4 regions of the Candidatus Clostridium stratigraminis genome follow, and region 3 is predicted to be linked to each of the others. Evidence: riboswitches for the same ligand, from Rfam matches in the RefSeq annotation. Region 3 holds a riboswitch; each other region holds the start of a gene.

What was found. A riboswitch is a leader RNA that binds a small molecule or an ion and turns the genes downstream of it on or off. The one in region 3 is predicted to bind cyclic di-GMP.
Region 1: another riboswitch for cyclic di-GMP. It lies ahead of ACJDUG_RS09815 (OmpL47-type beta-barrel domain-containing protein); the one in region 3 lies ahead of ACJDUG_RS00565 (LPXTG cell wall anchor domain-containing protein).
Region 2: another riboswitch for cyclic di-GMP. It lies ahead of ACJDUG_RS03340 (response regulator); the one in region 3 lies ahead of ACJDUG_RS00565 (LPXTG cell wall anchor domain-containing protein).
Region 4: another riboswitch for cyclic di-GMP. It lies ahead of pilM (pilus assembly protein PilM); the one in region 3 lies ahead of ACJDUG_RS00565 (LPXTG cell wall anchor domain-containing protein).

What each region holds. Positions count from the first base shown of each region.
Region 1 covers NZ_JBJHZZ010000005.1:116,886-124,950, forward strand. Annotated here, with positions in the region: gene ACJDUG_RS09815 (OmpL47-type beta-barrel domain-containing protein) at 1-4,413, opposite strand, end outside; cyclic di-GMP riboswitch class I at 4,495-4,587, opposite strand; gene ACJDUG_RS09820 (MDR family MFS transporter) at 4,897-6,141, shown strand; gene rapZ (RNase adapter RapZ) at 6,351-7,235, shown strand; gene ACJDUG_RS09830 (gluconeogenesis factor YvcK family protein) at 7,232-8,065, shown strand, end outside.
Region 2 covers NZ_JBJHZZ010000001.1:687,037-695,101, forward strand. Annotated here, with positions in the region: partial or broken gene ACJDUG_RS03320 (manganese catalase family protein) at 37-243, opposite strand; gene ACJDUG_RS03325 (spore coat protein CotJB) at 259-525, opposite strand; gene ACJDUG_RS03330 (spore coat associated protein CotJA) at 539-790, opposite strand; gene ACJDUG_RS03335 (hypothetical protein) at 936-1,340, opposite strand; cyclic di-GMP riboswitch class II at 1,568-1,651, shown strand; gene ACJDUG_RS03340 (response regulator) at 1,723-2,097, shown strand; gene ACJDUG_RS03345 (chemotaxis protein CheC) at 2,087-2,722, shown strand; gene ACJDUG_RS03350 (diguanylate cyclase domain-containing protein) at 2,715-3,644, shown strand; gene ACJDUG_RS03355 (DEAD/DEAH box helicase) at 3,737-4,921, opposite strand; gene ACJDUG_RS03360 (hypothetical protein) at 5,120-5,425, shown strand; gene ACJDUG_RS03365 (hypothetical protein) at 5,527-6,300, shown strand; gene ACJDUG_RS03370 (hypothetical protein) at 6,544-7,113, shown strand; gene ACJDUG_RS03375 (DUF3298 and DUF4163 domain-containing protein) at 7,186-7,842, opposite strand; gene ACJDUG_RS03380 (DnaA N-terminal domain-containing protein) at 7,978-8,065, opposite strand, start outside.
Region 3 covers NZ_JBJHZZ010000001.1:113,714-121,778, reverse strand. Annotated here, with positions in the region: gene ACJDUG_RS00575 (VCBS repeat-containing protein) at 1-444, shown strand, start outside; gene ACJDUG_RS00570 (L,D-transpeptidase family protein) at 622-2,013, opposite strand; gene ACJDUG_RS00565 (LPXTG cell wall anchor domain-containing protein) at 2,248-4,107, opposite strand; cyclic di-GMP riboswitch class I at 4,262-4,347, opposite strand; gene ACJDUG_RS00560 (sensor histidine kinase) at 4,539-5,984, opposite strand; gene ACJDUG_RS00555 (response regulator transcription factor) at 5,999-6,697, opposite strand; gene ACJDUG_RS00550 (hypothetical protein) at 6,871-7,176, shown strand; gene ACJDUG_RS00545 (hypothetical protein) at 7,192-7,776, shown strand; gene ACJDUG_RS00540 (hypothetical protein) at 7,911-8,065, opposite strand, start outside.
Region 4 covers NZ_JBJHZZ010000002.1:286,304-294,368, forward strand. Annotated here, with positions in the region: gene groES (co-chaperone GroES) at 1-70, shown strand, start outside; gene groL (chaperonin GroEL) at 89-1,717, shown strand; gene ACJDUG_RS05600 (GspE/PulE family protein) at 1,993-3,684, shown strand; gene ACJDUG_RS05605 (type II secretion system F family protein) at 3,736-4,944, shown strand; gene ACJDUG_RS05610 (type II secretion system protein) at 4,997-5,395, shown strand; cyclic di-GMP riboswitch class II at 5,445-5,528, shown strand; gene pilM (pilus assembly protein PilM) at 5,790-6,815, shown strand; gene ACJDUG_RS05620 (PilN domain-containing protein) at 6,819-7,361, shown strand; gene ACJDUG_RS05625 (hypothetical protein) at 7,358-8,059, shown strand.

The sequences.
Region 1 (8,065 bases), on a different contig from region 3:
TGATGGAAGATCAACACGAACAGTAAATACCCCATTATTTCCTTTAACAACAATAGGTGTTATTTCAATATTAGCCGGGATATAAACAATAAATTGTTTTTGTACTGTAGTGCTATTACCAGCAGCGTCAGTTACTGTGATAATAATAGTATAAACACCAGGTTTATCAAATTGAATACTTGAACCATTAGTGATAACTTTACCAATAGTTTCATTTGGCTCAAAAACAAGTACCTTTTCATTAACCACACCAGAAAGATTATCATCTGCTATATAGTTTAATAGTAAAGTTGAACCAAGTTTATACTCATCAAATAGATTCATTGTAATAGTTGGTACAGTCCTATCAATCTTTACATAAGTAGTATTAATTGATTCTATATTGCCAGCATTATCAACTGAATAGAAGGTTATTTTGTGAATTCCTTCACCTTGTACAATGAAAGAATTACCTTCAATGTAGTCAGAACCATCAATTGAGTAGAAAGTTTTAGCAGTGCCGCTTAGTGAATCTGCTTCAATTAAGTTTATAGTTACATTATCCTTTGACCAGCCAGCAGGTGAATTTGAAGTAGTGACTGGTGCAGCATTATCAATCTTTACATAAGCAGTATTTAAAGCCTCTTTGTTCCCAGCATTATCAACTGAGTAGAAGGTTATTTTATGAATTCCTTCACCTTGTATAATGAAAGAATTACCTTCAATGTAGCCAGAACCATCAATTGAATAGTAGGTTTTAAAAACGCCAGTTTCATTATCAGCTGCTGTTAAAGTAATATTAAGTGAATTTTGATTTATCCAATTAGTTGGTGCATTAATACTTGTAACTGGTGGTACAGTATCAACAATAAGTTTTGCTAAAACAATACTAGATGGATCAGATTCACCAAATGAATTACTGTAAGAAGTAACATAATATTGATGATTTTCATATGAAAGATTAGTAAAGGTATAGGATAAATTATTTAGGTTTTTTACAAGTAAAACAGGAACGCCATTTATTATCTCATATATATTATAACCATTAGCATAAGTTATAAAGTTCCAAGTAAGCTGAACACTTGTTTTGTCTAGGACATTAATGTTTACCTCTGGAGACTGCATTACAGGGTAGATAATAGTTTCAGTCAGCGGATTAGATAAGGCTGATTCTCCGAAACGAGTACTATAGGCAGTAATCTGATAAACATGAGTTGCTTCTGACAAATTATAAACTTTATAAGTTAAGGCTGTTCCTTTATATATCAATTGCAGCGTGCCATTTGTTACTTCATAAATACGATATTCATTAGCCCAGCTAACAGCTTGCCATGAAAAAGTAATGTTATTAACATTTATAACAGCTGCTGATAAAGTTGGTGAGGATATTACTGGCCAAGTTAATGTAAAGTTTATTGTGCTGTCGGTTTGAGATTCACCAAAACGCGTACTAAATGAATCAACTTCATAACTGTAATCACCCTGAGGCATATTAGTAAAGGTTATAGAAACTCCGGTTACAGTTTGCTTTAATACCTTTTGTCCATCAATAATTTGATATACATTATAAGCTGTAGCATAGCTTGAAGCGGTCCATTTTAAAGTAATATCATTTCCATTTGCTATACTATTTGTTAAGTTAGTGGGTGCCTGCATTGTAGGAAAAACTAATGTTAGGTTTATTTGACTTCCTATTGGAGATTCACCAAAACGCGTACTATAGGAATCAACCTCATAACTGTAATCCCCTTCAGGCATATTAGTAAAGGTTACAGAAGTACCAGTAACAGTTTGCTTTAATACCTTTTGTCCATTAATAATTTGGTACACTTTATAAGATGCAGCATAACTTGATGCGGTCCACTTTAAGGTAATATCATTACCATTTGCCATAGTATAGGTTAAGTTAGCGGGTGCCTGCATTGTAGGGAAAATCAGTGTAAGGCTAACTTGACTTCCTATTGGAGATTCACCAAAACGCGTACTAAATGAATCAACCTCATAACTGTAATCCCCTTGAGGCATATTAGCAAAGGTTACAGAAGTACCAGTTACAGTTTGTTTCAATACCTTTTGACCATCAATAATTTGATATACGTTATAAGATGCTGCATAGGTAGAAGCGGTCCACTTTAAAGTAATATCATTTCCATTAGCAATAGTATAAGTCAAATTAGCTGGTGCTTGCATTATTGGGAAGCTAACAGAAAGTGATAACTCACTTCCATCTGTTGATTCGCCAAATCTGCTGCTTACTGAAGTAACAACATAAGTATGATCACCTTCAGCTATGTTAGTTAAGGTAGTTATTGTAGAGGTTACAGTAGCCTTAAGAACTAATTGATTATCAATTAACTCATAGATTTTATAACTGCCAGCATATGTTACAGGTGACCATGTTAATACAACATCATTAACATTTTGAAGCTTATATACAAAATTACTTGGTGCAGCCATTGTTGGAAGCACTAATGAAAAAGTAGTTTCTGCTCCAATAGGAGATTCTCCTAAAAGTGAAGATACAGAGTCAATAATAAAGTCGTAATCCCCTTGAGGCATATTTGTGAAGGTTACTGAAGTAGTAGTCACTGTTTGCTTTAAAACAGGTTGTCCATTAATAACTTGATAAATTTTATAACTTGTGGCATAGGGAGCAGCAGTCCATTTTAAATTTATGTCATTGCCATTTAAAATACTATAAGTTAAATTAGTAGGTGCCTGCAAAATTTGCCCGTTTAAGTTAACAGTTATATTGCTGCTATCTACTGATTCTCCAAAGCGGCTAGAATATGAGTGAATTTCATAATCATATTGACCAGGCAGCATATTTGTAAATGAAACTGTTGTTCCAGTTACAGTACTTTTTAAAATTGTTACTCCATTAATTATCTGATAAATCTTATAGCTTGTTGCATAGGGCGATACATCCCAGCTTAAGGTAAAATCTGTTGCATTTTTAATGGTTTGTATTACATTTGCAGGTGGCTGCATAACTGGAGGTACTAAAGTAAAGGCTATGCTGCTGCCATCTTCAGATTCTCCAAAACGGGTAGAATAGGAGTGAATCTCATAATTATAATCTCCACCAGCCATATTAGTATATGTGATAGTTGAACCAGTTAAGGTACTTTTTAAGACCTTTTGGCCATTAATAATCTGATATACTTTATAGTTCGCTGCATAAGGGGAGGCTCCCCAGCTTAAGGTAATATCATTTCCATTTGTAATGTTATAGATTAAATTGCTTGGTGCCTGCATTATTGGAAGAACCAAAGTAAAGGAGGCTTGACATCCATCTTGTGATTCACCAAAACGATCACTATAAGATCTAACTTCGTAAACATAATCACCAGCAGGTTTATTGGTGTAAGTGACTGTTGTACCAGTCAATGTACTTATTAAGGTTTCCTCACCATTTGCAATCTGATACACTTTGTATGCTGTAGCATAAGGAACAGTTTCCCATTTTAAGGTTATATCATTCCCATTAGCCATGCTATATGTTAAATTACCAGGTGTCTGCATTATTGGAAGAACTAAAGTGAAGAAAGCTTGACTTCCATCTTGTGATTCGCCAAAACGATCACTATAGGAGTGAATCTCATACACATAATCACCAGCAGGTATATTAGTGTAGGATATACTTGTTCCTGCAGCTGTACTTTTAAGAACCTTTCGGCCATCCACAATTTGATATATTTTATAGTTTGCTGCATAACTTACAGCATTCCATTTTAAGGTTATGTCATTACCATTAGATATGGAGTAGTTAAAATTATTTGGAGCTGTCATAATTGGGAAAGTAACTTGAACCTGTATATATCCTGAAAGTGAAGATTCACCATAAAGTGAATTAACAGAAGAAACCCCATAGGTGTAGTTTCCTTCAGCTGTATTTGTCAGGGTATATGTGGAGGTTTTTGTAGATGCAACTAAGGTTTGCTGACCATCTCCTGCAATTTGATAGACATTATAAGCTTGAGCATATTGAGAGGTTGTCCAACTTAAAACAACATCGTTTCCATTTTGTATTTTGTAAGTTAAATTAGTTGGTCCTGCCATAATTGGGTAAGTAATATTAACTGAAACAGGAGCACAGGGACCAGATTCACCAACAGTACTTAAGGTTGAAACAACGTAGCTATAGGAGCCTTCTGGAAGGTTACTAAAGGTATAAGATGTTGATGCTGTAGTACCAAGTAATTTGAGCTGACCGTCAAGAATTCCATAAACATTATAACCAGTAGCTTGATAAACAGAACTCCATGTAAGTTTTACATCACTTGGTGTTGTGAGCTGAATGGAGAGATTACTGGGCGGCAGCACCGTATTATCAGTAGTTAATGCTGAAGCATATACCGATGGAAATACAAGCTGCAATGCCAGCAGCAGTGATACAAAAAATAGAGCACTGCTAAAGAAACGTTTTTTCATGATATATTCCTACCTTTCACTGTGAAAAAGGGAAGAAAAATGAATCGTAAACAAGATACACAATCTAAAAAACTATGCTCTTGTGGCAACCGGCTGCCATCCACGTAAAAATATTCGTGGTTCAGGCCCTTGGCTTTGCGTCTCATGGTTTCCCATGGTTTGCCTTTTTCACTTTATAATATATTTAGATATGCAGCTTAGTGGTTTAACTATATTCATTAAATAGATAAACTTTAATTACACATCTATATGAAAAGTTTAATATATTTATTAAAAACAAACAAATAAATATTATCAAAAATTTCAATTTTATCCAATAATACTATTGCCATTATCACAATACCATGGACTTTTCTATTGCCCACGAAGTGGTTTTATCAGTAAAAGAATCTAATTATTGCAGTTCACCTTAGATGGTGGACTTTTTTATTTAATCTCTTTTATTAATATGATAAAATTACCATGTGATGAGGGGGAATATCTATGCTCAAAATTTTTAAAACTTATAGGGGGCTACCCAAAAGTATTTATATTTTATTTATTGCACAAATAATTAATAGATTCGGTGACTTTGTGGTACCATTTCTAACTCTGTATTTAACACAAAAAATTGGATTATCCGCTGGGATATCTGGAATCATTGTTACAGCAAATATACTTATAGGCATTCCTGCCTCATTGATTGGCGGAAAGACAGCAGACAGTCTGGGAAGAAGAAAGACTTATTTATGGTCTCAAAGTATTGCTGCTATTTCTTTGCTGCCTTGTGCAGTATTTAAGAATCCTGTTATTATAGTTACCTGTCTAATGATTAATGCATTTTTCACTGGATTTATTAGACCTGCATTAAGCGCTATAGTAGCAGATGTTCTTCCACCTAAGCAGAGACAGCTTGGTTTTTCGCTGCAATATTTAGGAACGAATATAGGTGTGTCCTTAGGACCAATTGTGGCAGGAATTTTATTTAAAAATATGCTTCCTATGTTATTTATAGGTGATGCCTTAACTTCTTTATTAGCTGTTATACTTATTGCACTTTATGTAGAGGAAACTAATCCATCCCACAATAAGGTAATTAGACAATTTGAAAAAGAAGAAAAAGGCGGCGTTATAAGAGCCTTTGCTAAAAGGCCCTATTTATGTATCTTTTTAGTAGTATATATAGCCTACTGTTTTGTATATACTCAGCACAGATTCTCATTACCAATTACCATGGGTGATATATATAAATTAGATGGCTCAACAAGATTTGGTTATCTTATGAGTATAAATGCCTTTACAGTAATATTTTTAACTGTAGCAATAACAAGCTTAACTCATAAGTTTCATGCTCTTACAAAGATAATCATTGCGGGAATACTATATGCAATAGGATTTGGTATGATAGGAATTATACATAATTTCGCTCTATTTGTATTATCCACAGTAATTTGGACAATAGGTGAAATATTAGTTACTACTAGTTTTGGAGTTTACATATCAAATAACAGCCCAAGTAACTATAGAGCAAGTTTTAACGCAGTTGGAGGGTTAAGCTGGAGTATTGGAGGTGCCCTTGGCACATCCCTAGCTGGAAAGTTCATAGACAGTTTTGGACTGAATTATATATGGTCATTGACATTTATAATAGCTGTTATAGCTACCATAGTTATGTATGTAGTTAAGATATTATCAGTTAATGAAGAAAATCGGTTAAAAGAAGAGAAATGTAAAGAGGTGAAAGCTTAATATTTTAAGTATATATTTAAATTATAATAATTAAACAATACATTAATTTGTGTTATAATTTAATAATAAAACTGTACTATAAAGTTAATAATTAAATAATAGATTAGAGGTTATTGTTTTATTTTATTTATTAAAAATAGAAAATAAAACTTTGGAATTATTAAAATTCATAATTATTTTTACTCATTTTATATAATCGGAGGTAAGTTATGCGTTTTGTAATAGTAACAGGACTATCAGGGGCCGGTAAAACACAAGCTATTAGATGTTTAGAAGATTTGGGGTACTTTTGCGTAGATAATTTACCTGCTACCTTAATACCTAAGTTTGCAGAAGCTTGCTACCAAACGGAAGGCAAAATAGATAAAATAGCATTAGTTATAGATATTAGAGGCGGACAATTCTTTGACGATTTATTTGTAAGCTTAAATTATTTGAAGGAACAGGACTTAAGCTATGAAATATTATTTTTAGATGCAAGCGATGAAACAATAATTAAAAGATTCAAGGAATCTAGAAGGAAACATCCTTTAGCACCAGACGGAAGAATTCTTAATGGCATTATTAAGGAGAGAAATAGACTTAAGGAAGTGAAGGATAGGGCTAATAATATAATCGACACAACAAAGCTTGCAACTAGAGAGCTTAGAGAAAAGCTTACTTCCATATATTCTGAGGAAGGACAGATTGAAAACGAGCTTATGATTACTGTACTTTCTTTTGGATTTAAGTATGGAATTCCGGTAGATTCAGATTTGGTTTTTGATGTTAGATTTTTGCCGAATCCTTTCTATATACCTGAACTTAAGGTATTTTCGGGAAATGACAAGGAAGTTAGGGATTACGTGTTTAACTTTGAGGTTACAAACAGTTTCATTAATAAGCTTCAAGATATGGTGGAATTTCTCATACCAAATTATTTAAAGGAAGGTAAGAGACAGCTTATTATTTCAATAGGCTGTACCGGCGGCAGGCATAGATCAGTAGCCATAGCTAATGAAGTATATAATAGGCTTAAAGCTAAAGGTCATAAGGTAACAATAGACCATAGGGATATTAATGAAGATATTAACAGAGGTGGAATGAAGCTATGAGGTTTATTGACTGGCTTAAACCTGGAATTAAAGTTAAAAGATGGGTTATGCTTGGAGCCCTTGGAATATTAATGATAGCCTTCGGACTTGTAGAATGGATTCAACATAGATGGTATAGTGCTTATTATATTTCTTTTTATGTTTTCTTAATGTTGGCAGGCGCCTTTTTGCTGTATTTAGCGGTATCACAAGGCATGAAATCCTTTATTTTCTTAATAAATAAGGGTTATATTAATGTTTCTTTGGATTCAAAGAAACTGGAGAATTTAATTTATGAAAAAAGGCTATTAGTAAAAGGGCCTAAGATTGTGGCAATCGGCGGAGGAACTGGACTATCTACAATGCTTAGAGGTCTTAAGTATTATACAAGTAATATTACTGCTATTGTTACAGTTGCAGATGATGGCGGCGGCTCTGGGGATCTAAGAGAGGATTTAGGAATACTTCCTCCTGGTGATATTAGAAACTGTATTCTTGCACTGGCAGATACAGAGCCATTAATGGAAGAGCTGCTTCAATATAGATTTACTGGGGGCAGGCTTGAAAACCAAAGCTTTGGAAACTTGTTTCTTGCTGCTATGGATGGAATTTCTTCTAATTTTGAACAGGCTGTCCAGAAGATGAGTTCAGTTTTAGCGGTTACAGGTAAAGTGCTTCCAGTTACCTTAGATAATGTGGTGCTTAAGGCAAAGCTTAAAAATGGCGAAGTAATTGAGGGTGAATCAAAAATACCTGTGGCTGCACTAGAAAATAATAGTCCCATAGATAAAATATTTTTAGAGCCTTCTAGCGCAAGGGCTCTTTATGAATCGCTGCAGGCTATAAAAGAT
Region 2 (8,065 bases), 570 kb from region 3:
GGGCTTGAGCGACTTTTTAAAGTTACACTGATAACCTAGTTGGTCTAATTCTTCAGTACCAATATCATTACAGGTAGCAATAGCCTGAGGGGTAATCATTGAATACCTCTGACTTAAGTATCTAAGTGATGCACCTAATTCCCCATCGGGTCCGCCGTATTGGGTAATTATTATCTTTGCCATTTCTGGATTTGGATTCTTAATCTTTACTGGAAATTCAAGCAATTTTTCGTATGTCCACATATATTATTCCCTCCCTTATAGCCTAAAGTTAGCTTCATATTCCCATGGCCAGGGTTCTTTTATCCATTGCCAAGGATATGGGCTGTATGAATCATGCTCACCAATCATTCCAAAGCTTCTTTCATACTCCTGCTTAAGCATTAAACTTTCTTTTACATAGCCATTGTACTTTATAAGAGCTTCACGGTCAGATGGATGTGTGTTTAGATATAAAGCGAGGTCTTCTAGCATGAAATTTACAGCGGTTATTTGTTTTAAAAGCTGAAATCTATCCATTTTCATATAGTTACCTCCTTTATATATTACCAAACGGTCTAGTATTCTTATCTTTTCCTTCATAAGGACTATAAAGCTCTGGAAAAACAGTTCCTTTGGTAAGAGCCTCTAGGGGGGATAAGATTGTGCATAATTTCTGGTAAGGAACATAAGCAGCAGCTAGTCGTACATTTCTAATAACTGTTTCCTGTGGAATACAGTTATTTTTAGGGTTAAAGTTCATCTCCTGCATTTGGTACATATTAAAATCCGGCTTTTCATCATGAGCCATGTTTATTTTCCTCCTTAAAAGTTGCTCACATAATATCAGTATATGTTTATAAATAAGCTTTGCCACAAGTGGGATATAAATTTAGTATAATTACATGTATAGCTTCAATGATTATTTATAATTTTATGGGAAAATTGATGAGGCTCTATAACAGACTAAATGGTAACTGGACTTCTTTTAATCTTTCCTTAGCAATTATAAATCTTAATAGAGTACCTACTAAAGAAAATGTAAAGCTTGCTATTATAATTATATTTGGTGTTACAGATACTTTTGAAGAACCGGTTAGTATTTCCTTCTCCACTTGATTTTTCCTAATTATAGCAGCTATTAAAAATATTAAGTATGAACAAATAGATAATAAGTTTGAATCAATTACAATCTCGGCTGCTTTAATGGTAGTACTTTGTGATTGGGCTAATAAACCCATCTGTTTTTCTTCTAAAGCCTGTTTACCTGTTATACCAGATTCAATACCTAGTAAGCTTGATGCTATAAAAATTAATTGGGCTATATTTTCAGAGTTTATCAATTCAAATTCAGTAGGCATATTTTCACCCCCTTTATATATAATATTAAAAGTACATAGAGATGTTAATTCACTATTATTACAGCGTTAATGTTTTATTATAAATCTTTTCAATTCATATAAATACCTATCTACAATTTTAAAAAATATTAGTGATTAATTAAATGCTAATGCTTAAGTTTGAAATTGTTATTGAAATAATTTATATTATGTGGTAGTATCTAAGAGTTATAATTTACAACAAATTTAGATATAAGGGGAACTATGATTTACATATTTCACTTGGGCATCTTATATGTATTGAGTTTATGATGCAACCCACCCTATATTCATATTTTTTATGAATATAGGGTTTTATTTATATTAAATTATTTCATTACGAAGCTTAGGAGGCATATAAAAAATGAATATTTTAATTGTTGATGATTCCACCTTTTCTCAAAAAATATTAGGTAATTTAATTGCAAAATATTTGGAAGAGGCTAAAATTTATTTTGCTATAAATGGACAAGAAGGATTTGAGAAATACAAAAATATTAAACCTGAATATACTTTTGTAGATTTGTTAATGCCTGAACTAAATGGCCAAGAATTAATTAAGTTATTAAATGAATATGATTCTAATGCAAAAATCATAGTTGTTTCTGCAGATGTTCAAAAAAGCATAAAGGAAGAAATGAACGCATATGGAATAATTAAATTTATAAACAAGCCTATCACTGAAGATATAGCAAAATCTATATGTGAGATAATAAGGAATGATAAAAATGAAGAGTAAGATAGAAAGAGAAGATATATTAAGGGAGCTCTTTAATATAAGTGTTGGTAAATCAGCAAGTATACTTTCTGAAATTATTAGCAAAAAAATATTTTTAAATGTGCCAATTTTAAAAATTATAGATATAAATGAAGAAGCAGTGACAATAAACAATTATCTTCCGGAAGTAATGAAGGGAACTATTATGGTATCCTCCATTGCATTTAAAGATGAACTAAGAGGAAAGGCAAGGCTAATATTTCCTGCAGATAAAATAAGAACATTTATTAATTTGTGTTTAGAAGAAGTTAATGAATATGAAATAAATGATATGAATTTTACAGACACAGATTATGACATCATTAAAGAAATAGGAAATATAATATTAAATTCAGTAATGGGTGAATTAGGAAATTATCTAAAAATGAAACTAAGCTATACATTGCCTGAAGTAAAAGTTTTCGAAAAAGTTGATTTTGAAAAAAATATAAAAAATGATGAATATACACATATGCTAATGTTATATATTACCTTTAAAATAGACTATAAAGAAGTGTCAGGAGCTATAATAATTAATCTAACTTTAAGTTCATTAAGTGAATTATTGAATAGAGTGGAATTGGTAGAAGATGGCTTCAATGATTAGTATTTTATATGAAATTTTAGAAAATATAAATGAAGGTATATTAATATTAGATTCTGATTTGAAAATTTTACATTGGAATAATCATATGATATTTTTAACTAATTTAAGTTGTGAAGATACAATAAATAAGAATGTATATGAAGTTATTCCTAGCCTAAATAAAGGTTATTTTAAAAATGCAATTGATAGCGTATTAACTGATGGAAGAAAGATGTTCTTTTCGGCAGCCATGCATAAAGATTTATTGGACTTAGATAAAAATTTAAATTTAAAGATAAGCAGGATTGAAAAGAATAATTTAAATTTTATACTTATGGAATTTATTGATGTAACTAATCAATTTTTGCGTATTCAGCAGCTAAAAAATTATGTTAATGAGTTATATGTTTTAAATAAAGAATTAATAGAAAAAGAAAAAACTATTAATAAGCTAGCTTATTATGATGGGTTAACAGGCTTAGCAAATAGAATGCTTTTTTATAAACTTGCAAGCAAACTTTGCATAAATGCTATAAGAAGTGACAGCCTTTTAGGCCTTATGTTTATTGATGTTGATAATTTTAAAGAAATTAATGATAAATATGGTCATAAAATAGGAGACGATGCACTGGTGTATTTAGCCGAAATTTTGAAAGAATCTACTAGGGAAGGAGACGTAGTTGCTAGATTTGGAGGGGATGAATTTTTAATATTACTTCCATCAATAAAGGATCGGCATGATTGCGAAGCTGTAGCGTCAAGAATTACAAATAAGAGGAAAGTTTTACTATGCGGCTCTGATGAAATAGAATTAGCATTAAGCATAGGGATAAGCCTTATGCCAAGTGATGGTAAAGATATAGATGAACTAGTATCAAAAGCAGATAGCGCAATGTATAAAGTTAAAAGAAATAAAGGAAATGGATACTATTTGTTTGAATAGAGTTTGTAAATCTGATGTATTAATAACTTATATATTAGTAATTAAATGGACTGAATCCGTTATTTATCGGACTCAGTCCTTTTGATTTACTTCTAATAATTTTTTATTCTTAAAGTCTTCTTTTTACTAATTACTTTATTGGTAAGAGTAGTTATAAGGCTTCCAAGGTGCATTTCCTTTGAAGCAACACTTATATTAAATTCCTTTTCGTACTTTTTAATTAGACTCAATTCCTTTTGAGTTACTATAGAAATAGCTTTACCAGATTTAGTAGCTCTACCGGTTCTGCCTACTCTGTGAAGATAATCTTTTGAATGCTCAGGTAAATCTAAATTGATAATATGAGTAACTTCTTTTATGTCTAGACCTCTTGCTGCTAGGTCTGAGGCTACCAATATTTGCAGCTTTCCATTTCTAAAGTCCTCCATTGCCCTTTGACGTTCCTCTTTAGTAGCTTTGCCATGTATTCCATAGACTTTAAAGTGATGATACCTAAGCTTTAAAGTGGTTATTTCTGTCTCTTCACTTTTATTTATAAAAACAATAGCTTTGTTAGGCTTTTCAGCTGCAATTATTTTTCTAAGTACTTCCATTTTGTCTCTTTGCTCTGCTAAAACATACATGTGTTCTATATTTGAATTAATATTATTATTTATACGAATAACTTCAGACTCTTTCATGAGATTTTGGGCTGTGACTATAACACTAGCATCTATAGTAGCTGAAAACAACATAAGTTGCCTGTCTCTAAGTGTTGTTTTAATAATATCCTTTACTGTTTCCAAGTTTTTCTCATTAAGAAGCCTATCAGCTTCATCAATAACTATAGTTTTAATAGTATGGGCACTAATTTTTTTCGCTTTTATAAGTTCAAGAATTCTTACTGTGGAGCCTACAATAATGTGAGGCTTTTCTCTAAGCTTTTCTGCTTGTCTTTTTATATTTACATCTCCAATTATAGGTAAGGAAGTAATAGGTATATTTGAATCCTCAGCTAAGGTTTTAATTACCTTATCTATTTGCATAACAAGTTCATGTGTAGGTGCTAGAATAATTGTATGCATCTCTCTTTTTTCGGGTTCTATCCTTTGAAATATTGGAAGTAAGTAAGCTAAGGTTTTACCACTTCCTGTTTGTGATTGACCGATAATATCTTTATTCTTAAGTGCTATTGGAATTACCTTTTCCTGAATTTCTGTAGGTGTAAATATATTTTCTTTTTTCAATCCATTTATTAAATTTGAATTAAGACCTAAATCATCAAATGGTATTAACATAGTTGATCTCCTTTATAATAATCAAAATCAAAGTATTACTAATTTTATACTTTGAAAGTTATTTTGTCAAAATCTTAAAAAATTATTTTTCCCCCCTTAAAACAAAATCCAAGGTTCGTATATAACTTTGAATGTGGACATAGGAGGTATAGCAATTAATAATTGTTATGTACATATTAGGAATACAGGAGGGAAAATATGAGACGCAAGCTTGCGGTAATGCTTTTAGTATCAACTATTTTGCTATCAGGTTGTTCTGGTATAGGATTAAAATCTAAAAATGAACAAGGAAACAATGCTTCAGGAACTCAAAGCACTCAAACAGATGAGAGAGTACAGGTTCAAACAAATTTTAACTCAATTAAGCCCGGTACTGTTCCAAAACTTTCAGGAGTTCAAAATGCACAAGTAAATGTTAAAGTAGACTCCACCTTGAAAGATTTAGATAGTGCATTAAAATCAATTCAAGATGCTAAAGATATCGATTATAATTCAGTAAATTAAAAGGAGGTTAAAGCCCTAAATGGGCTTTAACGAATAGTTTTACGAGCGGGAGCGAGTGAGCTTAATTGCTCAGTGTTTCCGACTAAAGGGAGGAAATAGCAATGAATAAAAAGAAAATACTTTCACTAGTTTTATCAATACTTGTAGTTTTACCGGCTACTGCATATGCAAAGGGTAATAATGATTCAAAGGGTAATACAGGAAAAGGGCAGCAGGTGGTTCAAAGTTCTAAAGATAAGAACAATGATAAAGAGGATAAGGATCAAGAAAAAGATAATGAAAATAAAAATGCAGTAAATGGTCAAGAACATAAACAAGAAGCTATGCAAAATAAAGCTGATAAGAAACAGCAAATTGAGCAGTTTAAAACTGCCATGAGAGCAAAGCATGCTCAAATGGCTGATTTAAGAACGAAAACTAAAGCAGTTAGAAGTCAAGTTGAACAAAAGAGAGAACAGCTTGAAACAATTATAGAAGATATAGAAAAAGGGAATAAGACACTTTCACCAGATATGCTAAAGTCTCTTCTTGACACAGCTCAAAATCTTAAACTTGATGTTAAAGAAGTTAAAGCTACTGCAGAAATAAATAATGAAGTAGCTGACACTCAATCAAAGGTTAGCGGTAAAGATTTTAATAATGCTTTAGCATCAATGGATAAAGTTATTTCAAAACTTCAAAAAAGATTAGATGCTTTAAAGCAATTAAATAATGATTTAGATGCAGCACTTGCTATAGCAAATCAAGCAGTAGCACCTGCGCCTGCATCATCAACAAACTCAACTAGCACAGCAGGAGCAACATCAACAAGTACAACTGATTCTAATACAACAGCACCAACAACTTCAACAAATACAACTACAACTTCAAACTAAATTATAAAGTTAGAAAATTAAAAGCATAGGTTCGCTGAAATTATAATATTAAAGTAGACATGAAGAAAAGCATGTCTACTTTTTTAATGTTATGATTTACAGTTAAAAGATTTCTTTTACAAATATCTGCGATAAAAGTCTATAGAAAACTATTGTATAATATAATTTACTATTTAGTGGATACAATAAAGCTAACTGATGTGAATTGGTGATTAAAGGTTGGTATATAAGGAGGAAAATGAAGTGCTTAAAATAAAAAATTCCACTTCAGATATTGAAATAGATGAGGAAGTTGCCATTATTAAAGTTATAGTAAATGACACAAAGGATATCTTTGAAAAGCTTGGATACAGATCATTAGAAGATAGAGTCCTAAATGAAGGCTTTGAAACCTATATTATAAGTTCTATAAAAAATTATCCACTGAAAAGCAAGGTAAGTCTAAAAATTAGCTTTATGAAGGAGGATGATTATATAGATATTTCTTCAATTAAAAAAGTTATACATACGCATTTTAAATATAAGGCAGAAGAAAAGAATTTAAGTCTTAAAGAACAATTTAGACAGTGGTTGACAAATATGACAATAGGACTTTTGTTTCTCATACTATGCATAATATTAGTAGAAGTTTTAGAGAGATTTTCAGATACCAATCTTGTTAAGATAATTAAAGAAAGTTTGCTTATTATTGGATGGGTGGCGTTATGGGATCCTATTACATTTATATTGTTTGGATGGAGAACTGAAAAAAGAAGTATATCCTATTATGAAAAATTAAGCCAAATAGATATCTATAATGAAAAGGTAAAATGAGGGATGCTGCATATAGAATTTTAAGCATCCCTTTAAATCTATTGTGGACTAATCTTCAAGCATTAAATATATTTAATGTAAAAGATTTTTGATTGGGCTCAAAGGACCTAAGATATTTATTATTTCATTATAGGGTATTTTAATTTCAAAGTTTCCATAATAGTAAGGTGTGAATTCGTATATTTTGTAATAAAGTACAAGTGAGTCAGGGGTTAGATAGAACTGTTGATCATCTGTAATTCCATTATAAGGAGCAATTAGTGGAACCCCCATAGCTTTTACTTTTTTTACAGCTATTTCACTTAAAATCCTTGTATAATATACCTTTGAATTAAAAAGATCAGAAAAACCATAGGTTTCTCCTGTTTCTAAGTTAGCAGTTATAGAACCATAGTAGGTCATTCCATGAGCTGCATGGTTTTCATAAATATATAATTCAAAAAGCATGCTTATGAGTCCCTTTTCGTTTAAAGGGACCTTATAGTCGCTTACAACATCTGTTAGATCCTTTTTTTTCTTAACTATTGCGTGATCCGTAAATAATAAGCCTTCAAGTGAAACAATTAAATCATTTATAGCATCTTCTGCAACTTTATTTTCCAGTTCTTCAATTAATGGATATTTTAATTTAAACTCTGATGGGGAAAGTATTTGCTCACCAAGACCTGCTGAAATATTTTTATCATTAACATCCATGTCCATACTTTCAGGATAACTAAAGTATATCATGATATAATCCTTTCTTTAATTGCTATAAATCATAATATGATTGAAACTTTATAACTGTGAAATGAAAATAGGGTAATTTCAAAGCAGAAGGAAAACAAAAGGCGGTACAGAATTTATACTGTACCGCCTAAATATCTACCAGGATAAGCTTAAGATGTAATTGTTGTCAGATGTTAAAAGTTCGGCTTTAAAACCTCTATTTAATAGAAATTCCTTAATTCTA
Region 3 (8,065 bases):
TATGGATTCTTTTATATTTATTCTTTTAAGAATAATAATCTTCAGGAGATATTTAACTTTGACAGTTACAATAAGGAGTATATATATAAAGTTGATTATGCTGATTTCTACAAAGTCCATGTAGCCAATGTACTGCTAAATAAACTTTTTGTACTAGACATTAGCTATAAAGGCTATGATTATTTATCTCTATATTATAACGAAGACGGCAGGTTAAAGAAACCTATTCAAGGAGAAGTACTTGCTATAGGTGCCTTAATCCCTGTTGTAAATAATGAAAGAAGTAATTCTTTTGATTTGCTTGCTTTTCAGCGTATTATAGGTACTACTAACAGTGATACCTTAGGCTATATTCAAAACTTTTTGACTTGGGATGGCCATAATTTTGTATCCTCAAGAATATTTGCTGCTATACCTGGTACTAATTTAATCTCTCTATATTAACTTAATATTTATTATCCTATGGGTCCAATGTCAATGGTGCCAATGGGGACGGTTAAGAACAATTTTCACTCTAGAAGGGGACGGTTAACAACAATGTACATTCAACTAAGAAGTACAATAAAATGTTAACCGTCCCCAAGTAACACAAGTAAAAGTGATGAAAGTCATTAACCGTCCCTAATAGAAACATACCACCGGAGTTCCGGGGTCGATGTTTTCAAATATGGTCTTGGCTAAGCTGAAGGGAAGATTTACACAGCCATGAGAGCCATCTGTTTTATATATATTCCCCCCAAATCTGCTTCTCCAGCTGGCATCATGTAAACCAATTCCTCCGTTAAAGGGCATCCAGTAGGTAACAGGTGCAGCATAATCCGGGCCTCTTAAAACAGCACCCTTTTGTTTGTATTTTAACCTGTAGATACCTGAAGGTGTTTTGTGCCCTGCATTAACGTTTCCAGTAACGATATCTCCCTGGGCCATAAGAGAGCCTTTTTTATAAAACCATAGATGCTGATTTGTCATATCTATTTCAACATAGGTGTTTCCAATATCACTTGTAATAGCTGAAAAAGTTGTTTGAGAATATTTAGGTTCTTTTGTTAAAATTTTTCCTTCTTTTATTGCAGCAATAAAGTCCTGCGTTTCTGCTACAGTATTAATGGCATAACCATAATCCCCTCCGCTAATCTTTATTGTTTTTCCTGATGTAGTAGGAAAATTTCTTGTTTTCCCAATGGTATTATACTTATTAAGGAGTCCAGTTAAATAACTCTTTGCCTTTACCTCATCAAGACTAACAGTAAAGTTTTCATCTACACTAAGCCACTTATTTATTATTGTTCCATCTACTATTTCATTTTTATCTCCAATATTATAGGTGATTTTGGAGGCTGCATATTTATTAAGAATATTTTTAGTCTCAATTACTTTTTCAGATTTTGAAGTATATTGTGGATTTACATAACAATTTATAGCTTCTAAATCTAAATAAGTCCCTTCCTTTGAAATTACTTTTTCAACTTCAGTATATAATACATCTTTATTAATTTTATTTCCTAAGGTTTCAGGTACAATAATATACCCACTGTCTGTATACTTAAAGCTAGGATTCTTAGGTTCAACAATATTACTGTTATTAAGACAGTTAAGCTTATCAAGCTGCTTTTTTAATAATTCTCTATCAAAGGTAACACCAACAGTAATTTCATTAGCTTTTTTATTACTAAATGCAGTAATCCATTTAAATGCACTTTGTTTATCCTTTAATTTCTTAAATTCCTCCTCTGAAGTATACCCTAAGTCTATATCTACTGCACTTATTACTTCTTTTGCTCCACCTCTCTCTTTCAGTTCCAAGGTAAAATCTTGAAGCTTTGATGACATTTCACTTTTTACTTCTTCTACAGTTTTTCCTGAAACATTGATGCAGTTAATGGAGGAACCATAGTAATAATGGTTTATAAAGTATAAAGTTATTCCAAAATATATTATTAGTAAAGAGCAAAGAGGAATTAAAATGACCAATAAAATTTTTCTTGGTTTAGGTTCTTGTTTTTCCTTTTCCATAATACCAGCCCCTATGAATTACTAGCCTTGAACAATTAATGGTTGTCCATGCATATGTATTATTTATAAGCTCTTTAATTATATAGACGAATTACTTCCTTTATTTAATGCAAAGCCCATAATTCATTTTATGAGGCAATATTTATTTTTAAAACCATTGTTAATATTTAAGTAATAATTAAAAAACCTAGAGAATTTTCTCTAGGTTTTTTGACAGATTAGACTCTACTTTTATTAATTACCTGCTTTTACTGCTTTATCTTTTCTAAAGAACATAATGCCTCCAATTATTATAAATGTAAAAGCTAGCAGCATTAAATTATTAAAATTTATTACTGATCCTGTCTGAGGAAGTAAACCATTTACTTCAGCAATAGTAAACTTACTAAAGTGACTAGTCTCAAAGGTAAAGGTCATTGTATCTTTATTATAGCTTCCTCCAACTTTTTCCCACTGCTTTGTATTTTCGTTATAGTAGAAAGCAGCTAGTTTTGTAATATCTAAGCCCTTAACTTCATCTTTAGACAGTTTTACTGATATATTAGCATTTCCACTTTTAAATGCATGTATATCCTTTATTTTCGTACTGTCTTGTTTATATGCAGAAAGGCTAAAATCAAATATTTTTCCTATGCTTTTAAGTGAATTTAAAGCAGCATCCCCTACAACTAAATTTTGTTTTAAATTAACAAAGTCACCTTGACTTAATCCATTAAAATCTATAGCAAAAAATGGAAGGTTGACTATAACATTATTAGTATTAAGCTTTATGCTTCCTGTCCCACCATTTATAGAAGCAGCATCAATTTTAGCTTCTATAGTTTGTACAACTGTAGGTATAACTGGTGTTATTTCATTTACAGCATTCTTAGATATTTTACTTGAATTTAATGTTATGATGGCATCTTTGCCATTAATACTTGTAGTGAATTTTTCTGAAGCAGGCGCTGCTGAAGTAGTATCTCCTAGTGTTGGAGCTCCTGGCAAAGCTTGATCTATAGATATTGGTGTATAACCAAATCCTACAATACCACATGTAACTAAATGCTGATCATCATACACATTAAGGCCCATCATACCACTATTAACAATATACTTATCTACAAAACCTTGGTCCTCCAGCTTTGAAACAACCCCATCTATGTCAATCCACATGTTCCCATTGATGTCACCTGATGCAAAAAATTGTTTTGCAGATACATCATATTCTTTCAGGAGGCTAAGACCATTATCGTTAACTGAATACTTTTGAACAACCTTTTTTACTACAGCATCGTTAACGGGAGAAATTTCTTGAGTGTATACAAGTAATGTATTATTTGCTCCAGGATAAATTGCCTCAATATGATTTGTACTATTTATTGAATATTCCTTAATTGTGTTATCCTTTAAGATTTTATATACTTTATTATCGGCACCAAGCGTAAGGGATTTAAAAAACCACATACTTCCGTCTAAGCCTTGCTGAAGCTTACCATATGTGTTATATGAAGAAGATCCCTTTTGAAGAACAAGTTCCTCATGGGAAAATCCCTTATCATTATATATTATGTATTTTGTATTATAATCTATAATTCTTCCATTTGCATCATAGATTGGAATATTGTTTTGCTGTGCTGCAAACCAGAATACTCCATTTGCATCTATTTTGTAATCTGTAATGTATGCTTTTCCATCACCGTAGATAGGTACATTTTTTACAAGTTCCATCTTATAGGTATTTAAATTCGCCTTATATATTGCATATGGCTGGCTTGAATCGTCTTTATTTGAAGCTACATAAGCATTATCATTGTATACACCTATGTAAGTTAAATGCCTTATAAGATTAAAGTCTTCAGAAATTATATGTTTTTGGCCGTTCTCTTCAACAAAGAATTTAATATTGTTGTCAACAATTACTGTATTATTAACAATTGTCTTATTTTTATATTGATAAGCAAAGCCCAATGTTTCTTTTCTAACATCCATAAACGTTGGAAGAGAAGAGCTAGCTGTTTCAGCCTTAACCTTCCCTGTAAACCCAGCTCCAAAAATCAATTGAAGCAAAAACAGTACTGCAGTAACAGCACTTAGTAACTTTCTTTTCCCCATCTTTTATTCCCCCTTGTATTAATAAAATTAATAATAAAATATAGCTATGGACACTATTTTCTCTCAGGTATACACCTCCAAACAAATCCATAGATATACCTAACTGCAATATTAATACATGGTGTTAGATAAGTAAAAGCGTAAACTATACTATTTAGGTAACCCGGCTGCCTTAGCTTAATAAACTTTAGGCCCGTGGCTTTGCGTCTCTATCTTTCAATAGGTTTGCCTTTATCTATGGTACCTTATTTTAACAATTTATGATAGATTATGTAGTTATATTTAAAATTATATCAAGATATAGCAATATTGTGAAGTAATATTTTACCATACCTATAATATATGAAATCAAAAAGGAACCTACAGTAAAAGTTTATTTCTCTTCTGCAAGCTCCATTAACAAAATTATTTAACTAAATCTATTTAGGTCTTTATTCAACTACTTTAGGTAAAATAACTTTAAAACATGCTCCTGACCTGCTGTTATTTTCAGCTGTAACCCTTCCATTATGTTTTTCTATTATACTCTTTGTAATTGCAAGTCCAAGTCCATGTTTACCTCCTTTTCCCTTATAAAATCTGTCAAAGATATTCTTTAATTCCTGCGCATCAAAGCCCGGCCCATCATCTTTTATGATTATACTAATACTGTTACCTAAACTTTCAAGACTTACACTAATTTCTTTTCTAGAATATCTCAAGCAATTTCCCAATATATTAATTATAGCTCTTGATAATTTCTCCTCATCCGCCATAATCACTAAATCTTTATCCTTAGAAGTTAGTCTTATGTTCACACCATTTTTCAGGGCAATCCCCTTTACTCTATCTATACAGTCCTTAAGAAGGTCTTCAGTATTTAAGGCTTCAAGGTTAAAAGCCTCCTGCATGGAATCTAGCTTAGATAAATATAGAAGTTCCTCCACAATATTCGTTAGCCTTTTGCTCTCATCAATTATCACATCAGCTGCACTATTTGTATCTTCTATTACTCCAAGCTTTATTCCTTCTGCGTACCCTTGTATTGACATTAATGGTGTACGAAGTTCATGTGAGGCATTTTGCATGAAGGTCTTCATGGTAGAGTCATAAGCTGCAAGCTTTTCTGCCATTGCTTTCATTGTCTCTGCCAATTCTCCTATTTCATTATCCTCATATTTTTCAGGTACAATTTTATAATCTCTGTCACCTATTTTCTTGGCATTTTCATTTAAAAGAGAAATTGGTTTAGAAATCTTTTTAGATACAGTATTTGAAATTATCAATGCAATAATTGCAGCAACAAGCATTATGGAAAAAAGTATTATATTAATTGAAAGTATAAGCTGATTACTATTTTTCATATCTGAATAGAGTATTAAATTTCCTAATGATTTTTTATTTTCTGAAGCAAAGGGATGTATTAGCGCCGCATACTTTATATTGGAAGCACTAAAGTATTCTATTCTATTCTTTTTCAGCCCACTGCCTAAAATATTTTTCTTACCTAAGGAAGGTAGTATGTCAATATTTAATATATTCGCCTCTTCACTTACTAAATTCCTTGGAAAGATCACCTTATTATTTACGTTTACCACTGCATATTTTATGTCAAGAAAGGTTTGGGTTTGTCTTAGTATTCTATTTATTTTTAATAGAGAGTTTAGTTCTGTTTTTTCATCAGTAGAAGTATTATCCTTTGTACTGCCTATAAGCTGGGTGTTTAATGATTTCTGAATAATTTGAGCAGCAGATAAAAGTTGATTCCTTGTTTGATACCTTACATAAATATTAATGCATATATTAAATACTATGGAAGTTAAAATTACCAATATTATAATAATGGATATATGTGATAAAAATATACTTTTCCTAATAGTTTTTTTAGAATTATTCATATATTTAACCCTTCCTATTCCTGTTTACCAGAAATCATGAACCCATAGCCCCACAAGGTTTCTATTTTAAGTGCAGCACCTTCATTATTAAGCTTCCTTCTTATTCTTTTTACCATATCATCAGTTGCACGCGTATCTACTTCCATATCAAAGCCCCAAACTTTATTTAGGAGTTCTTCTCTAGATACTGCCTTATTTATATTCTTCACTAAATAAAGAAATAAATTAAATTCCATTGAAGTAAGCTTTAAATCATGATCATTACAAACCGCATATCTGCCTTCAGTATAAATAGTTACATCTATTATGTTTATTAATTCTGAATTACTCTCTCTAGTTTTCTCAAATTCCATTCTCTTAAATATACTTTTTACTCTTAAAACTAGTTCTACTGGACTAAAGGGTTTAGTCATATAGTCATCACTGCCCAGCATTAATCCAGCAATCTTATCAGATTCTCCGTCCTTTGCGGAAATTATAATAATTGGTACGTTGCTTTCCTTTCGTATTTGAGTGCAGACAGAAAGTCCATCTATTCCTGGCATCATAATATCCAGAAGAAGCATGTCAGCAGCTCTTTCCTTAAATGCCTTTAAAAGCTCCTCTCCACTCGTAAATGCTTCCACTCCGTAGCCTTCCTTAACTAAAAACATTTTTATTAATTCTTGAATCTTGATTTCATCATCTGCTATATATATAAGTTTTTGTTCCATGTCATTTTCACCTCATATAAACAACTTACAATATATTATAACATTTGCTTTTGATATGTAATATAACTGCTAAAAGCTTGCCACAATTCTGCCACATTTTATCGGAGATTTAACCTATATTAAAATGGTAAACTTTATTTGTAAGGAGAATTAGGAATACAGGAGGGATATTATTGAAAAAGATTTTATTAATAACCTTAATGCTTATATGTTTCTTAGCTGCTGGCTGTGAAAGAAGCGGTACATTAACAACTGCAGCAAATAATGCAAAACCCACTACTCAAAGCCATGTTCAAAATAATAATACTACTTCAGCAGATGTTAATGCGGCGCGTGGATCAGCTGATGCTGCCTCATCAACAAATAAAGAAATGGAGAAAGCCTCTAATATGATAGATAATTTAGATAGCACCTTAAATGGCCTAGATAATAGTTCGGATATAAATACAACAGAGTCAATAATAAATAATATAAATTAAGGAGATGTTTTTAAAATGAAAAAATTAAAACTTAAGGTAATTTCATCATTGATTTCAGCAGCTCTTATAATGCCTATGGCTGTTCATGCACAAGGAACAAGCACTACATTTGGTGATGGACTTATTAAACAACAGCAGCACCTTCAGTTAGTTCAGGAAAGACAGCAATTTAAAGCGAATATGCTTCAGAAAAAAGATACAATAAAGAAAAATCATGAGACCATTCAAGGACTTAGAAAAACAGTAACTGATAAAAGAGCCGCTGTAAAAGCGGCCATTAATAATATTAAACAAAGTAAAAAACAATTAACTTCTGATGATTTAAGTAAAATTGAAGCACAACTTAAATTAATTCAAAATGATATGTCCACCTTACAAGCTACCAATGGCACCATGAAACAAGCCTTTACTCAATTTAAATCAGACGTGCAAGGCAAAAAATATGATGCAGCAGCTTCTGATTTAGATAAAGTAATAAGTATTCAAAACACAAGAATTAGTAAACTTACTAATTTAAGTTCTGATTTAGATTCCTTATTAAGCTTATTTCAAAGTGCTTCTGCAAATAGCTCAGCTCAATCCTCTACAGCAGGTGCATAATGTATAAATAAAAGGGGGATTTTGCAAACTATCTTTAAAATAGTTTGCAAAATCCCCCTTTTATCTTCATTTATTATGTGAGAGTTTGTTTATCAACCTAAGGCTGCTTATAGTAACCAACTTTATGTAAATCTTTATCCACCTATTAAAATTTGGTCCATTTCCTTTAAATTTGATGATGTTATATTATTGCCTTGAAAATATTCATGCCTTTTGCTGCTTATTTTATCTTGTACTGAATAAAAGCTTCTATTTAATAATAGTGCTATTTCCTTACAGGTTTTGCCTC
Region 4 (8,065 bases), on a different contig from region 3:
AGAAGTTAAAGTTGATGGTGAAGAATACACTATCGTTAAACAAGATGACATACTAGCTATAGTTGAATAATAAATTGGAGGGATAGGAATGGCTAAGAAAATTATTTATGGTGAAGAAGCAAGAAGATCCATGCAAAAAGGCGTAGATATCCTTGCGAATACTGTTAAAATCACACTTGGACCAAAGGGAAGAAACGTTGTTTTAGATAAGAAATTTGGAGCACCACTTATTACTAATGATGGTGTTACAATAGCTAGAGAAATTGAACTTGAAGATCCATTTGAAAATATGGGAGCACAGCTTGTAAAAGAAGTTGCTACAAAGACTAATGATGTTGCTGGTGACGGAACTACAACAGCTACCTTACTTGCACAGGCAATTATTAGAGAAGGCTTAAAAAATGTTACAGCTGGTGCAAATCCAATGCTTATTAGAAATGGTATTAAAATGGCAGTTGATAAGGCTGTAGAAGAAATTAAGAAGATTTCAAGACCAGTTGAAGGCAAGGAAGATATAGCTAGAGTTGCTTCTATTTCTGCTGGTGATGATGAAATTGGTCAGTTAATTTCCGATGCTATGGAAAAGGTAGGAAATGAGGGCGTTATTACTGTTGAAGAGTCTAAAACAATGGGTACAGAATTAGATGTTGTTGAAGGAATGCAATTCGACAGAGGTTATGTAAGCTCCTATATGGTTACAGATACTGAAAAAATGGAAGCTGTACTAGATGATCCATATATTCTTTTAACAGATAAGAAGATCACTAACATACAAGATATTCTTCCAATACTTGAGCAAATTGTTCAACAAGGAAAGAAGCTTTTAATAATTGCTGAAGACATCGAAGGAGAAGCCCTTGGTACATTAATTGTTAATAAGCTAAGAGGAACCTTTACTTGTGTTGCAGTTAAAGCACCTGGTTTTGGTGACAGAAGAAAGGAAATGCTTCAAGATATAGCTATATTAACTGGCGGTGAAGTAATTTCTGAAGAATTAGGCAGAGAATTAAAAGAAGTTACCTTAGATATGCTTGGTAGAGCTGAAAGTGTTAAGATTACTAAAGAAAACACTACAATAGTTAATGGAAAAGGCAGCAAGGATGAAATCCACGCTAGAGTAGCACAAATAAAAGCTCAAATAGAAGAAACTACTTCAGATTTTGATAGAGAAAAACTGCAAGAAAGACTTGCTAAGCTTGCTGGAGGAGTTGCAGTAATCAAAGTTGGTGCTGCTTCCGAAACTGAACTTAAGGAAAGAAAGCTTAGAATCGAAGATGCCTTAGCAGCTACTAAGGCAGCAGTAGAGGAAGGTATTGTTGCTGGTGGTGGTACTGCATTTATTAATGTAATACCAGAAGTAGCTAAGCTTGATTCAGAGGAAGCTGATATTAAGGTTGGTTTAAACATTATAACTAAGGCACTTGAAGAACCAGTTAGACAAATAGCTGCAAATGCTGGCCTTGAAGGTTCAGTTATTATTGAGAAAGTTAGAAACAGTGAACCTGGTGTAGGTTTCGATGCCTTACATGAAAAATATGTTAACATGATTAAAGTTGGTATAGTTGATCCTACTAAGGTAACAAGAAGTGCGCTTCAAAATGCAGCTTCTGTAGCAGCTACTTTCTTAACTACAGAAAGTGTTGTTGCTGATATACCAGAAAAGAACCCAGCTCCAGCAATGCCTGCTGGCGGAATGGGAATGGATGGAATGTACTAAGATAATTTAAAGGGCCCTTTAGGGCTCTTTTTTTTATGTTAAAAAAAACAATATATTTATGGTAATAATTGATAATACTTAAATAGTTTCAAATTTTAATAAGACAGCAACGAAAACAATGTCAGAAAATGTTTAATGATTTTTACTAAATGCGTTATGCATGTTATTGTAATAATTGTAAAAATAATATAGTATATATATTGTGATCAAAAATTTGAAAATATTGTATAATGTTTAAATTAAATACAAAATTATATTTGTCCAGAGGTAAAAGCATGGAATTTAATATAAAAAAAAGATTAGGAGACTTACTTGTTGAAGCAAGGATGATAACTCCAATGCAGCTTGAGGATGTACTTGAGAAACAAAAAAGAACAGGGAAAAGGTTAGGTAAACTCCTTGTTGATGAGGGAATAATATCAGAAGATGGCTTGATGAAGGCACTTGAAATACAATTAGGGGTTAAGAGAGTAAATTTCGATGAAGTCGAAGTGGATAAAGAGGCAGTTAAGGTTATATCAGCTAAGCTGGCTAGTAAGCATAATATAATACCAATATCCATTAGAAACAATAAAATACAAGTAGTAATGAGTGATCCACTTAATATAATAGCTATAGATGATGTGAGGATTACTTCAGGATATATGGTGGAAGTTCTTATTGCTCCTGAAGTGGATATTAAGGAGGCAATTGGGCAGTACTACTCTTCGCAATATGTTATGAAGGCTGCAGATGATTTATCAAAGGAGCAGCATTCTAACAAAATTGAAACAAAGGAAGAAGAAGATGCAGCTGAAGAGGTAAAGAATGCACCGGTAGTAAGGCTTGTAGATAGTATTATAGAAAATGCTGTAAGAGGCAGAGCCTCAGATATTCATATTGAACCTTTTGATAAATATGTAAGGGTAAGGTACAGAGTTGATGGAGACCTATTTGAAGTTCTTAAGACTCCCATAGATACCTTAGGTGCATTAATAACTAGAATCAAGATTCTAGCTGACCTTAATATAGCAGAAAAAAGGCTTCCTCAAGATGGAAGAATTATGACTTCCATTGATGGAAAGCTAGTTGACCTTAGAGTTTCCATTTTGCCTAAGGTTAATGGAGAAAAAGTAGTTGTTAGAATACTAAGCAGAGATAACTTTCTTGTTAAAAAAGAAAATTTAGGAATAGATCCTGAGGAAATGAGTAAGCTTGATAAATTTATTAGAACTCCAAACGGGATAATTCTAGTAACAGGACCTACAGGAAGTGGAAAATCAACAACACTTTATACTATGCTAAGTGAACTGAATAGAGAAAATAAGAATATTATTACTGTTGAAGACCCTGTAGAATATCTTGTGGATGGTATTAATCAAGTTAGTGTAAATACAAAAATTGGACTTACCTTTGCAGCAGGACTTAGATCTATACTAAGACAAGACCCTGATATAATAATGATAGGTGAAATAAGAGATAATGAAACTGCAGAAATAGCTATAAGATCAGCTATTACAGGGCACTTAGTTTTAAGTACAATACATACAAATGATGCCCCATCATCAGTTTTAAGACTTATAGATATGGGTATAGAGCCTTATCTTATTTCTTCTTCGGTAAGTGGTGTTATTGCACAAAGACTAGTAAGAAAGTTATGTACCAACTGCGCTCAGCAATATGAGGCCGCATCATATGAGAAAAATATTCTTGGTATTAATCAGAATATGAATATAAAGCTAAAAAGAGCTAAAGGCTGCAGTTTCTGTGGTAATACTGGCTATAAAGGCCGTGTGGGAATATATGAGATAATGGAAATTACAAGAGAACACAGGGAAATGATAATAAAGGGCTGCAGTACTGATGAAATTCGAGATTTATCAATTAAAAATGGAATGAGAACCCTAAGAAATGCATGTTCAGGCCACGTCCTTAAAGGTATAACTTCAATGGATGAGCTGATGAGAGTGGCATATTTAAAAGAATAATTTTTATAATTAAAAGCCAGTTAGGGTTAGAAACCTTGAAAGGAGGAAGTTATGCCAAGTTATCAATATGAAGCAAGAACGATAGATGGAAACATAATCAAAGGAAAAATTGAAGCTGATAATGAAAACTTGGTAAGGGCGAACCTTCGAGAAAGAGATTATTATCCTCAAAGTATAAAGTTATTAAATAAATCCTTAGACATAAATATTTCAGAATATAGAAGAGTGCCCTTACAGAGTATTTCTATATTTTGCAGGCAATTTTCATTTACTGTTTCTGCAGGAATGAATATTTTAAGAGCAATAGACGTAGTAGGAGAGCAGACAGAAAATAAAAAGTTAAGAAATATACTTAAAGAAGTCCGTAATGATATTGAAAAGGGCAGCAGCTTATCAGATGCTCTTAGAAAATATAAGGATATCCCAGAAATGCTTGTCAATATGATTAGTGTTGGAGAAGTAAGTGGTACCTTAGAAAAAGTAATGCTTAGAATGGCTGATTATTATGAGAAAAGCTATAAGCTGCAAAAAAAGATAAGGGGATCCTTAACCTATCCGCTAATAATATGTATTGTTGCCATAATTGTAGTAAACTTATTACTTATATTTGTACTTCCTACCTTTGTTGGAATGATAACAAGCGCAGGAGGAAAATTACCTCTTCCTACAGTTATTGTAATGGGTTTAGCAGATTTTATGAAAAAATATGGTCTAATATTAATGGTAGCAGTAATTCTCTTAATTATAATAGCAAGAGTAATTATAAAAAGTAATGAAGATTTTGGGGAAAGAGTGGACATGCTTAAGCTTAAGCTGCCTGTCTTTGGAAGCATTTTAACTAAAATAGTAACTGCAAGATTTACAAGAACCTTTGGAACTCTACTTTCAAGTGGTGTACCAGTACTTGAAATAATAAATATCTGTACAAAGGTTGTAGGCAATAAAATGGCTAGCAAATTACTGCTGAGCACAACTGAAGCTATAAAAAAAGGATATACTATTGGAGCAAGTCTGGAAGGACGAGGAGTTTTTCCTAGAATGCTTACTCAAATGATGAAAATAGGCGAGGAAACAGGTACCTTAGACGAGATAATGGAAAAAACCTCCGACTTTTACGACAATGAAGTAGATAATGCAACTTCACAGCTTTCAACATTAATTGAGCCGCTAATAATAGCTGTTCTAGGAGTTGTTGTTGGTTTTATAGTAATAGCTATGATTTTACCTATGTTTGATATGTATAGTGCAGTTGCTAATTAGTAGAATGAATAACCGTTAAGGTTTTCAAATATATATAAGGAGGAAATAAAATATGCTTATTAAAAGGGAGGAAAAGATGATGAGTAAAAGAAAAAAGAAAGGTTTTACATTGATTGAGCTTATTGTTGTTATTGCGATACTTGGTATTTTAGCAGCAGTAGCTGTACCAAAATTATCAGGATTTCAAGGTAATGCTAATAAGAAAGCTATTCTAAGCAATTTAAAGACCGTTGATACGGCTGTTAAAGCGTATGCTGCTGATCAAAATGTTGATGTAACAACTGTGACAATAGGAAATCTTACATCTGCAGATCTTATTTCAGCAATGCCATCCGGACCTAAGGGTGTTACTTATTCTATAGCATCTGGTGTGGCAACAGCAACAGTTCCTGATGGTGTTGCTGGTGTATCTGCTGGTGATTATACAGAAGTTTCAGAAGGTCTGAATTAAATTTAAACTATAAATATATTCTTTAATATATTTGCAAAGTTATTAATAAGTTTTCTAAGGTAGCAGAGAAATACAATCCGTACGTGGACACTTGGGTTGTAGGGAGCTAATAGTGTAACCGACCTTATCATCAAGGTATAAAGGCTGGAGAACTATGGCTTATATTTCTTACTATCTTTTTTATTTAAATGGAATTATTATAAGCCATAATACATAAAGATAATTTGTCTATGTAATGGACTTTTAATGGTGGCACTTAAGAAGACATTCGATGGTGCCGCCATTTGAACCATCTTAATTAGAATACAATACATTTTATGTTTTAAATATATTTATAAAATTGTTGATATAAGAAGTTTATTCCTTATAAATTGGCAATGAAAGTGGTGATTTAATGTTTGAGAAAGAATTAGTGGCTGTGGAGCTTGGGCATGAATTTATTAAAGTATTAGTAGGCTCAAAAAACAAGGTAAAGCTCTGCGGCATAATTGAAACTCCTGAAGAGGCCTTTGATCAAGATAACATTATAAATATTCAGAAGCTTTCTAGGGTTATTTCCGAGTTTATGAAAAATAATAACGTCAGAACAAAGAGAATTTCCTTTACTGTACAAGGTCAGGACATTGTAGTTAGACATATAGAGGTTCCTATTATGGACAATAGGGGTATACTTAAAACACTTCAATGGGAAACTGCACAGTACTTACCTAAAGAGGGCAAGGACTATTATATGGATTATGAAATATTAGACAAAATTAACACAAAAGAAAAAAAGGTATATAAGGTTATGGCAGTTTCTATACCTAAGGAAAAAGCTGATAAATATGTAGCACTTGCAAGTAAATTACAAATGAACCTAGCTGCTATAGATATAGCACCTAATAATGTCAGCAGAGTTTTTAGAAATGTACATAAGCAAAAAAAAGAAATGGAAAGTATAGGGATTATACAAATTGGTACCTACAACAGCAACTTTACAATCCTTGAGAAGGGCAGACTTTTTATAGAAAGAGAAGTTCTATTTGGAATAAAAGATGCAGCTGAAATATTATTTCCCTTTGGAAAATCAAGAACAGAGGAGTCTGTGAAAAATTTTATTAGAGTATTTAATTTTTATTCAGAAGAAGAGAGCTCAGTGGATTTTTCTGTAAAGGCTATTTTCAGTGAGACCTTTTATTCATTTAATAAAATTATTCAGTTTTATACTACAGGAAAAACTAATAAATCCTTAGATATGATATATATAATCGGCGAGGGAGCAGAAATAAAAGGGATAGACAATTACGTACAAGCATATTTTAAAACTAATGTAGAAATAGTTGATAATTCCAATGAAATTGGCATAAAAACAAAGCTTCCCAAGAACTTTAGACTTAAATATTATGTTAATAATACTGGCTTGCTATTAAGAAAGGAGTAGGCTATGCGGGAACTTAATCTTATTCCTAATACCATAAAAGAAAAGAGAATACAAAGGAAAACCTTTATAAAAATAAGTTTTATGGCAATTATAATAGTTTTGCTTTTAGCTGCAGGGGTGGTTCTATTAAATATAAACCTTAATAGTCTTAATGCTAAGGAGGCCGATTTGAATGCTCAAGTTAATGCAGCTAAATCTGTAGTTACAGAAAACACTAAATTGAGAAATGAAACTTCCTCTTATAAGGAATATATTGATCTATTAAGCAAAATACAAAAGGAAAAAACACCTGTTTATCCTGTTTTAATGAGTCTTATAAAATATATGCCAAAGGATATTGTTATTTCAAGCTTGGTATATAATGCTGGTACTATTAATATTAGCGCAACTGCTAAAAATTATAATTCAATTAATGAATTTGAAGCAAATCTTCAGGAATCAAAGGAATTTAGTAACAGCAGTGTTACAAATATAACTAGAGATGATAAGAATCGATTAAATACTTTCACCTTAACTATCTCAAATGTAGAGGAGGAAGTAAAATGAATGGGCTAAATAAAAGTGAGAAAATTCTATTGTCAATACTAGCAATAGCACTTGTAGGCTATGGGTATTATAATTTCATTATTGCACCCTTAACAAGTAAGATAGGAAGAATGCAAAATAGTATAGAAAATTATCAGCAGCAGCTCGATGCCTCAAAAATAATGGCTGCAAGTAATAAGAAAATGACAACGGATTTAGAAAAGCTTAAGGCAAATTATAATAGTAATTTAAAGCTGATGCCTAAAAGTAATATGACAGCACAAATTGAAAGAGATATTTATAAATTTGCAGTTGGTAATGATGTAAGCCTTAATAGCCTTACTATTGGAAAGGAAATTGAATACAAAAAACAGTCAAATATAGCTAATGGAAGCGCTGCAGCAAATGGAAATCAAAATACAAATGCTGCTCAGGCAAATAATCAGCAAAATACATCAACCCAAAAGATAATGGCAATTCCAGTGGTTATAAATATCACTGGAGACTTTAGCAGCACTACTGCCTTTATCAATAACTTAGAGACTATTGGGAGAATGGCTGATATAACTAGCGTGAATTTTTCTATCAAGGAAAGACAAGGTCTTACAGTTGTAATAAATGCAAACATGCTTTATGCTCAGGATGGCACAGCTGTTAAGAATAATTATGATTTTAATAATGGAAATTACAGCAAAGATAACCCTTTTAATAAAGAATGAAAAAAA